One region of the Arthrobacter sp. HMSC06H05 genome, then DNA from elsewhere that is predicted to be linked to it. Evidence: predicted binding sites of a transcription regulator. Region 1 holds the regulator's gene; each other region holds the start of a gene.
What was found. Region 1 encodes LexA, which represses DNA repair genes until DNA is damaged. Its sites were predicted from a motif close to TCGAACANNTGTTCGA; they were not measured.
Positions count from the first base shown of each region.

Region 2: the regulator LexA is predicted to act here: its motif matches at 2,030-2,045, upstream of HMPREF3160_RS10245 (DUF6504 family protein).
Region 3: the regulator LexA is predicted to act here: its motif matches at 1,189-1,204, upstream of ruvA (Holliday junction branch migration protein RuvA).

Region 1 covers NZ_KV788989.1:108,618-111,894, forward strand. The annotation lists gene HMPREF3160_RS07580 (ATP-dependent DNA helicase) at 1-1,086, shown strand, start outside; gene lexA (transcriptional repressor LexA) at 1,158-1,994, opposite strand; gene HMPREF3160_RS07590 (LysM peptidoglycan-binding domain-containing protein) at 2,228-2,638, shown strand; gene HMPREF3160_RS07595 (histidinol-phosphate transaminase) at 2,718-3,277, shown strand, end outside.
Region 2 covers NZ_KV788998.1:43,523-46,799, reverse strand. The annotation lists gene dnaE (DNA polymerase III subunit alpha) at 1-1,596, opposite strand, end outside; gene HMPREF3160_RS10245 (DUF6504 family protein) at 1,618-1,932, opposite strand; gene zapE (AFG1/ZapE family ATPase) at 2,154-3,277, shown strand, end outside.
Region 3 covers NZ_KV788998.1:55,678-58,954, forward strand. The annotation lists gene HMPREF3160_RS08275 (YebC/PmpR family DNA-binding transcriptional regulator) at 1-460, shown strand, start outside; gene ruvC (crossover junction endodeoxyribonuclease RuvC) at 508-1,131, shown strand; gene ruvA (Holliday junction branch migration protein RuvA) at 1,303-1,941, shown strand; gene ruvB (Holliday junction branch migration DNA helicase RuvB) at 2,001-3,071, shown strand; gene yajC (preprotein translocase subunit YajC) at 3,277-3,277, shown strand, end outside.

The sequences.
Region 1 (3,277 bases):
CGCGGATTGACCGAGGCTCAACGTGCCGCTGTGATGCAGGTTTTCGAATCAGCGAAGGTCGTGATGGCGGATTCCAAACGCGAGGCTGGCGATGCGGCTCCGGATGGCGCCTGGCAGTCCGCGCGTTCCGCGGTGGCTCAGGTTGTTGAGCTGGCTGAACGTTTGTTGAACGCTGGTCAGGGCGACGAGGTTGTGTGGGCGGCCCGGCCCGGCAGCTTCGAGCCGGGGCGCGGCTATGTGGTTCCGGATGATTCTGAACCGGCGTCTTTGATGGTTGCCCCGTTGTCTGTTGCGATGCAGATGCGGGATGGCTTGTTCGCGGACCGGACCGTGGTTTTGACCTCGGCCACGCTTGCTGTGGGTGAAGCCTTCGAGCCGGTTGCTGGCGGTTTAGGGTTGATGGGGCCGGAGGCTCCTAAGTGGGATTCGGTTGATGTTGGTTCGCCGTTCGAATACGAGAAGCAGGGCGTGCTGTATGTGGCTCAGCATCTCCCGCCGCCAGGCCGCGGAGTCTCTGAAGCAGCTATCGATGAGCTTGGGGACTTGATCAAGGCCTCTGGCGGTGCGGCGTTGGCGCTGTTTTCTTCACGCCGAGCCGCTGAGGACGCCGCCGCTGCGTGCCGTGAACGTCTGGATGTGCCGATTTTGGTGCAGGGCGAGGCGTCAATGACGGAGCTGGTGCGGGAGTTCTCAGCTGATGAGCAGACTTGTCTGTTCGGGACGATGACGCTGTGGCAGGGCGTGGATGTTCCGGGGCGGCATTGCCGTTTGGTGGTGATTGATCGGATCCCGTTCCCGCGCCCTGACGATCCTTTGATGACCGCTAGGACCCGTGACGTGAATGAGCACGGCGGGAATGGGTTCATGTCTGTTTCGGCGCATCACGCGGCGATCCGTTTGGCGCAGGGTGTGGGCCGTCTGATCCGTTCCACAGAGGACAGGGGAGTGGCCGCGATTCTGGATTCTCGGATGGCTACCCGCCGCTATGGTGCATATCTTCGCAGCGCGCTACCACCGTTGTGGACCACAACTGACCGGAATACAGTTCTCGGCGCTTTGGGACGCCTGCGCGAAGCCAATAAGTAACGCGGCAGTAACGAAGATGGCGCGGCGATACGGGCCCTGCGCTTAGAGGGGTTGCCTGAGCGGCTCTGCGCTTAGAGGGAGCGCAACACGGATACGACGCGTCCCATGATCTGTGCGTGGTCGCCCAGGATGGGTTCGTATTGGGAGTTCTGAGGCAGTAACCACGTGTGTCCGTCGCGTTGCCGGAAGGTCTTCACGGTGGCTTCGTCATCCAGCAGTGCTGCGACGATCTCGCCGTTCTGTGCGGTGTTTTGGCGACGGACCACAACCCAGTCACCATCGCAGATCGCGGCGTCGATCATCGAGTCTCCAGAGACTTTGAGCATGAACAGTTCGCCGTGCCCTACAAGCTGACGTGGCAGGGTCACGACGTCTTCAACGTGTTGTTCAGCAAGGATCGGTCCACCTGCCGCGATACGGCCGACGAGTGGGATCTCAGCCGAGTCCTCACCGCCGCGAGCCTTGAACTGCGTGATGTTAGCCGAGTCTGTGATGTTGGAGGATTGTGCGGTGCTGGCGGAGTCTGTGGTGTTTGGGAGTTTGGCTGCACCGGGCATTGGTGTGACCTCCGCTAGGCCGGCGCCTGTCGCTGCTCCGAGTGCGGCCGCACTAGCTGTGGTGGAGTCCTTCTGGGTCACGTCCAGGGTGGACGGATAGAGAACCTCGAGCGCGCGGGGGAGTTTGGGGTCGCGGCGAATCCAACCGAGCTTGTTGAGCTGCTGCAGTTGGTGTGTCACCGAAGACAGCGATTTCAACCCGACTGCGTCACCGATCTCACGCATCGTGGGCGGATACCCCTGATTCTCTAAGAAAGACTCGATGCACTTCAGCACAGAGCGTTGCCGCGAAGTCAGCGGTTTCGAAGGGCGTGCGGGCTGGGTGTCCATCGACGGTGTATCGGTGCTCATTCGTTTCCCATCCTTCGTTTCCCATCCCTGGTTCGCTACCCATGCCCATCAAAGTGTCAGGGGGTTGTTCTTGACTGTAATGACAGTCCACATCGGTAGTTACAGCCTATATGGATTCGCCGCATATTCAAAGATATGTACGAAGACCGTTGAGTCGATTCGAAGATGTGTGCTAGAAATGTATCGAAGAGATGTTCGAATGTATGTTCTGTTCGATGTCGGAAGGAATGGTCATGGTGGACACCGTTGTCATGTCGAATACTGCTGAACGCACCGTCAATTCAGATGAGCGCACTCTCAACACTGCTCATGGCGAGCACGCATCACGTCAACGTATCCGTTTGACTTCACGGGGGCGGTTTGTGTTCTTCGGCCTGCCGACTATGGCTTTGGTCGTTGGCGTGTTTTTGATGCTCTCGGCCTTGCTTCAGCCTGCTCAGGCAACCACGGGTGAGCCGGTGACCGCGCAGGGGGATCGCTTGGTTGAGGTCACCGTTGCGCATGGAGATACCTTGTGGGAGCTAGCTGAGCACTATGCACCTGAACGCGATGTCCGCGACACGGTGGCTCTGATCCAAAAGCACAACTCTTTTGATGGAGCGCTCGTTCCGGGGCAGAAGCTCGTTGTCCCGGTCAGCTACTAACCCGTCCACAGCGTGAGTGGGTGCGCAATAGGGCGACCCTAATTCGAGACGCCACTTAGCCGATCCCTAGACTTGAACCATGTCTCAGGATGCTATGCAACGGCTCAACCAACTTCCACTTAGGGATAACCTTCGTGGGCTCTCCCCGTACGGCGCCCCACAGATCGACGTTCCGGTACAGCTGAACGTCAACGAAAACACTCACCCGCTGCCGCAAGAGGTGATCGATGAGATCGCCGCATCCGTACGCGAGGCCGCACACAGCCTCAACCGCTACCCAGATCGGGAATTCACGGCGCTACGCACCGCACTCGCCGAGTACCTCGGCCGCGGGCTCACCCCAGAAAACGTGTGGGCTGCTAACGGCTCCAACGAAGTACTGCAACAGATCCTGCAAGCCTTCGGCGGTCCAGGCCGAACCCTGTTGAGCTTCCCGCCCACCTATTCGATGTACCCGCTGTTGGCGTCTGGAACAGACACCACATACATTCCCGGCCACCGCGCAGAGGACTACAGTCTCAGCGCGGAATCCGCGGCAGAACAAGTCCGCACACACAAACCGAACATCGTGTTCCTGTGCTCGCCCAATAACCCGACCGGGACCGGGCTCGAACTCGACGTCGTGCGCGCCGTCTATGA
Region 2 (3,277 bases), on a different contig from region 1:
GTCGATATCGTCGCTTTCCATGCCGAGCGCATAGCCTGCATCGCGGACCGCTCCCCTTGCCCTGTAGGCGTTCTGCATCGACATGAGCGTGGTGCGGTCTTCACCGAAGCGTTTGAACAGTTCCCTATAGACCGCGTGACGTTGAGCGGATTCAACATCCACATCGATATCCGGCAGGCTTGCTCGTTCCCGTGAGAGGAAACGTTCAAAGATCAGGTCATGTTCAAGCGGGTTCACATGCGATATCCCTAAGAGGTACACCACAAGGCTCGATGCGCCTGAGCCTCGCGCGGCGGCCCTGACCCCCATGCCGTGGATGATGTCGGTAGCCGCGGCGACGGTGAGGAAATAGCTTGCAAACCCGAGCTCTTCGATGATGCCCAGTTCATGCTCCAGGACGTCCAGGGCACGCTGACGCATCCGTTCAGCGCGCGCCGGTGAATGATGCAGAACAGCTTCGCCGCCTGGAGCGAATAACCGTTCGAGGCTCGCCAGGCACCGTTGCCGTAATTCAAGCATCGGGTTGTGCCTAATCCCGATCACGTGCGCCTCAGGAACAACCGGGGTTCCCCAGCCCATATGTTTGACCGGATCAAGCGCGCTCAGAGACGCACACCGTTGCGTTGAGCGCAGCAACTGCTCGGCCCCCTGGGACCCTAGCCCCGCGGCCGAGGCCAGCTCGGCAGCCACCTCGTGCATCTGGGCGCTTGGCTTGAGCCATCCTTGCCCGTTGACTTGCGGGCTCTCACCGCGGGCAGCGCTCACCGCGGGAACGGTGCCTTTCGGTGCGGTAACAGAACCTAGTGGGCTCATCAGGCGCACCGCGTCCACAACATCGGCGGTGGCGGCGCCGTCCGGGGTCGCATACCGCACCGCGTTCGTCACAACCGCTTCCATACGGCTTTCGCGGGCGGCTTTCCACATCCGTAGAGCATGCGCGTGGCTACAGCGCTGCCCGGGCCGGGACATGTGGCTCACCAGTTCTATAAACAACGCATCGGTATGGAGTGTGTCCTGCCATGCTTTAAGCCGGCGCCGCATGTGCGCATAGCGGCGACGATACGCGGCATGGCCCACATCCGAGTCAGGCCCTAGGAGCACACTGAGGCGTACATAGCCATCGGGCCCGAGTACTGCTTGGCGCACATCAAGCCGGCTCACCCCCACAATCCCGTGGGCTTCTCTCCCCCGCTGATGCGCTACCGACACGAGCCGAACCAGCGCCGAATACCCCTCCGAGGAACCACGGGCGAGCACAACAATCCGACCTGCAACGCTCACCTCGCCGGCACTGTTCACCCCAGCTGCGGTGCTCGCCCCGCCTACGATATTTTCTTCGTCTGCGATGCTCGCGCCAGAAACGCTCGTGCTTTCGAGCAGAGCAAGATCTACGCCCAGAATCGGGGTGACCCCATGCTCGATGCACGCCGCAACATGTTTGATAGCCCCGTATAGCCCGTCGCGGTCAGTGCACGCTAGAGCCCAAGCACCATCAGCTGCAGCCTGTTCCACTAACTTCTCTGGCCGGTCAACCCCGTAGTGGGTGCTATACGCGGTAGAAACATGCAGATGCGGGAAACCCACTTTTCCCTTCATACGCTTAAGCGACTGCCTTCTCTACGCGCTACGTTGTAAAGGCTGCGAAGGCAGTTCAACATTGATCAGCCGCCACCGGCCCGTTGCGCAGTGCTGAGAAACATACATTGTCTGCGGCTCAGAACTTGGGTTCAACTGCACCTGCAACTGCCACACCAAATGATCAACAGTCCCGGGTCCAGAACCTTTAACGGCTCTAGGGTCCTCCTCCCACCAGGCCCTACGCTCAAACCACTTCACGGGCTCTGCGCACACCGTCCATGTGCGCCCTTGCCACAGCACGGCACTCGGCGCGCCCTGCTCGTCACAACGCAATTCCACAGATTGGGTGAACATACTCATGTTTCCTACTTCTCACCGGCCGCCTGTGAGCTGGCTCGGCCGCAACGCTGGATGTGCGGGGCCTGGGAAGCGGAACCTCACACAACGAGATTCGAACATGTGTTCGATAGGAAGACCTTAAGAATACCCCCTGACAGTTTGAACCGCACACCCGCCCTAACCTCTGCGCGCTTGCGTTACACACACGTTCTGCCCCATCGGAGACAATAGGGACCATGCCCCTTCAACCCCTCGATAGCGCTACCCCGACCTCTCCGGACAACACCCCTTCTCAGCAAGAAACCATGCCTGCCCCGCCGAGCCCTCTATACGAACGTCTCGGCTGGGCCTCACTCGACGCCGCGCTCGCCGCGACCAGCCGGGCATCTGAAAGCCGTGGCGTTGCACTCGATCCACACCAGATAAGCGCAGCCCACACAATCCTGGGCTCGCACCGTTCGGGGGTCTACCTTGTGGGCGAGGTCGGACGCGGTAAGACCTGGCTCATCGACAGCATCCTCCGCAACGCCCCCGCAGCAACCCTGCGGATGCATTTGACCGCGTTCTTCCGCGCGTTAACCCACAGCATGCACACCAACGGGCACGCCTTCGCGCAAGCCGTCACCGACGTCGTAGCAGCCAACACCGTGATCTTCATCGATGAATTCCACGTCCACGATGTCGCCGACGCCGTCATGCTGCGCCGCGCACTCAGCATCCTCGCCGAGCACGACATCGCACTCTTCACAACATCCAACGCCGCGCCCGGTAACGGTCACGACGACCCCATGATCGCTGACGCGCTCGGCCCCGCAGCACGCCACATCCATGAAAACCTCGAGGTCCTAACCCTCACGCATCCACAGGACTACCGCGCGCTCCAACACCACACAATCCCGCCTCACCCAAACCAGCACCAGCCAAGCCCGCACCAAGCTACCGGCTTCGCAGCGGGCACCTGGACCATCGTCAACAGCCCCGCCTCATCCCCAGCCACCGGCACCACAACAGGCAACACCACAACAAGCAGCGCAACCATCCCGCTACCCGGGACTGCACGCACCCTGACCGTCAACCCCACCAGCCTAGACAGCACGGACTCAGAAAACGCCACACTAGACACAACCTGGGAATACTTATGCGAAGGCAGCATTTCCCCAGCAGATCTGCTCGCGCTCGCCGATGACTATTCGACCTGGGTCCTCCGGGAGGTCCCCGCGCCTGAAAGTATGACGCGCAACGCGATACAGCGGTTCGCGCACATGGTCGATGTGTTAGCCGATGCGGACATCCCGCTACACGTCTATGCCCCGGTCCCACCGGAGGAGCTTGCCCGCGCACCCCGCGGGCCGGTCTATCC
Region 3 (3,277 bases), on a different contig from region 1:
CTGCCTGACCGATAACCGCAACCGCGCGGCCTCTGAGACTCGCGTGGCGATCACCCGTAACGGTGGCACGATCGCCGACCCGGGTTCGGTCAACTACCTTTTCAACCGTAAGGGTGTCGTGGTGGTCCCTGAGGCTGATCACACCGAGGATTCCCTCATGGAGGTTGTCCTCATGGCTGATGTTGATGCCGAGGAGATCACCAAGGTCGGCGATTCTTTCACCATCGTTTCGGAGCCTTCGGAGCTGCAGTCAGTTGCTCACGCGCTGGATGAAGCCGGTGTCGAATACAGCTCTGATGAAGTCGAGTACGTGCCGACGATGAAGGTTGAGCTGGATGTGGATGCGGCCCGCACGTTCGTCAAACTTGAGGAAGCGCTCGAGGAGCTCGATGACGTGCAGGCCGTGTACTCGAATGTCGATATGACGCCTGAGGTCATTGAGGCGCTAGGCGAGGAGTAGAGACTGTTGCATTCGGTTCGCGTAACGGCTTCCGAGGTGGTTGGTGCGTGCGCGTAGCAGGAGTTGATCCAGGGCTGACCCGTTGCGGGTTGGCCCTGGTTTCTGTTGGTACTGACCGCACAGCAACGCTCGAGGACGTGCGGGTGATCGGTTCCCCGTCTGAGGTTGCCTTGGACCACCGTCTGCTCACGATTTCTGAGCGGATTGATGAGTGGCTGGATGAATTCCGGCCTGATGCTTTGGCGATTGAGCGCGTCTTCACTTACACGAACGTCTCTACGGTGATGGGTACCGCCCAGGCGATGGGCGTGATCATTGCCGCTGCCGCGCGCCGCGGCATTCCGGTTGCCTTACACACCCCGACTGAGGTCAAAGCCGCTGTGACCGGTAGCGGCCAGGCTGATAAACAGCAAGTGGGGCGGATGGTGACCAAGATTCTGCGCCTAGCGGCCGCCCCGAAACCAGCCGATGCGGCCGATGCGATAGCGATCGCTCTGGCTCACGGGTGGCGTGGGGCTGACCCGGCATCCAAGGCGGCGGCTTCAGGATCGAATCAAAGTGGTGTGGCCCCAGCACAGCGAGCCTGGCTCAAGGCGCAGGCTCAGGCCGCTAATAATGCGGCGCGTGCGGAGTCTGCTTTGCGGGCGCGTGCACGTAAGCCGCGTGGTTGACCGTGCTGGCTCGTGAGCGCTGTGACACGGGGCGTATCTAACACACATACGGATAGTTCGAAGATATATTCGGATAGACTTCTCGTATCACTCTCCGTGTTTGTGGTGCTCTCTTATGTGTGAGGCGTGCCGTCGGCGCGCTGTTATGTCCGTGAAAGGTTGTTCGTACCCATGATTTCTCAGCTTCGAGGCACCGTTACGACGTTGAACCTGAACTCGGTGGTTCTTGATGTGGGCGGAGTGGGCTACCTCGTCAACGCGGTTCCGCGGACGTTAGGGGAACTCACGGTAGGTCAAGAAGCCACTCTTCCAACGAGTTTGGTGGTGCGTGAAGATTCGATGACTCTCTACGGTTTCACTAGTGCACGTGACCGGGACGTTTTCGACATCATCACGAGCGTTTCAGGGATCGGCCCGAAACTGGGTTTAGCTATTTTGGCGGTTCACTCTGCAGAAGAGCTCGCCGCGGCTGTTCAGAACGAAGACACGAAAGCGCTGACCCGCGTTTCGGGTGTGGGCCCTAAATCGGCAAGCCGAATTATCCTTGAACTCAAGGGCAAGCTGACGCTCTCGGCGGATGCTACTGCCACTGCCGCCCCGGCCGCCCAGACCGAAGCCGAAGCGTTGGCTCAAGCCGCCGAGGCCCAAGTGGTCGAGGGTCTCACAGGCCTGGGGTGGACTGAGAAGGAAGCTAAGAAAGTTCTTGCAGCCACGCTCAAGGCACAACCGGAATTGGCCGGGGCCTCGGTTCCAGAGCTGTTGCGCGCTGCATTGCGGGGCGTGGGGGCCGGGACCGGAGTGCGCTCGTGAGCATGCCGGAACGGTCTTGAAACTACTGTTGAGAAGCTAGGGGAGAGGAACGCAGCAAGATGGCATCAGATTCCTCGCGCGGTCTGGTGGATGCCTCCGGAGAGCCGGAGGAACGCGCGCTCGAGGCTGCGATGCGGCCCAAGAACTTCGATGAATTCGTGGGCCAAGCACGTGTTCGCGAGCAACTTTCCCTCGTACTTGAATCCTCGAAGCTGCGTGAACGGGTTGCCGATCACGTTCTGCTCTCCGGGCCTCCAGGCTTGGGCAAGACGACGCTAGCCATGATCGTTGCCGCGGAGATGCAAGCACCGCTACGCATCAGCTCCGGTCCGGCAATCCAAAACGCAGGGGACCTGGCTGCGATCCTCTCTTCGCTATCTGAAGGCGAAGTTTTATTCCTGGATGAGATCCACCGTCTAGCCCGCCCAGCAGAGGAAATGCTCTACCTTGCGATGGAAGACTTTCGCGTCGACATCGTGGTCGGCAAGGGTGCTGGTGCCACAGCTATCCCATTGGATCTTCCTCCGTTCACTCTGGTGGGCGCGACCACGCGTGCCGGTCTTTTGCCGGGACCTCTGCGTGACCGTTTCGGGTTCACCGGCCACCTGGACTTCTATTCGGTTGAAGAACTTGAAATGGTTCTGCGGCGCTCGGCAGTCATGCTTGATGTGCGCTTGACCGATGACGGCTATCAGCAGATCGCTTCACGTTCACGCGGAACCCCGCGTATCGCTAACCGGCTCCTACGCCGTGTCAGGGACTGGTCGCTTGTACACCGCATCGAGCGGATCGATGCGGTTCAAGCCGCAGCGGCCCTGGACATGTATGACGTCGATGAACGTGGACTGGATCGGCTCGACCGTTCAGTTTTGCAAGCGTTGTGCACCAAATTCGGTGGCGGGCCCGTCGGCTTATCAACACTTGCGATCTCGGTGGGGGAGGAAACCGAAACCGTCGAGGAAGTAGCTGAGCCCTATCTTGTGCGCGAAGGCCTCCTCGGCCGAACCGCACGCGGACGAATAGCAACCCCAGCGGCATGGGCGCACCTAGGCCTGACTCCGCCGGAGGGTGCTCCTGGCGCCCTACCTTCGGGGGAGCAGGATCCCGGCGGGACTGCCCGCCTCATCTGAAGAATCGACCGAGCTGGAGAAAGCATTGGCCTATCTATTTCTGTCTTCCAGCAACCGACAGTGCCGTCCCAGAGTTACGGCGTGAGCTTGCAGTTACTACTCCTGCTTGCCGGGGTAGGTTAGGCTAGATCGGTGTTTTCCTTGCGCCTGCAATGCGCGCGCGAGGGTGTGCAGCGATATCGATAATGTGAATTGAGGATGCCACG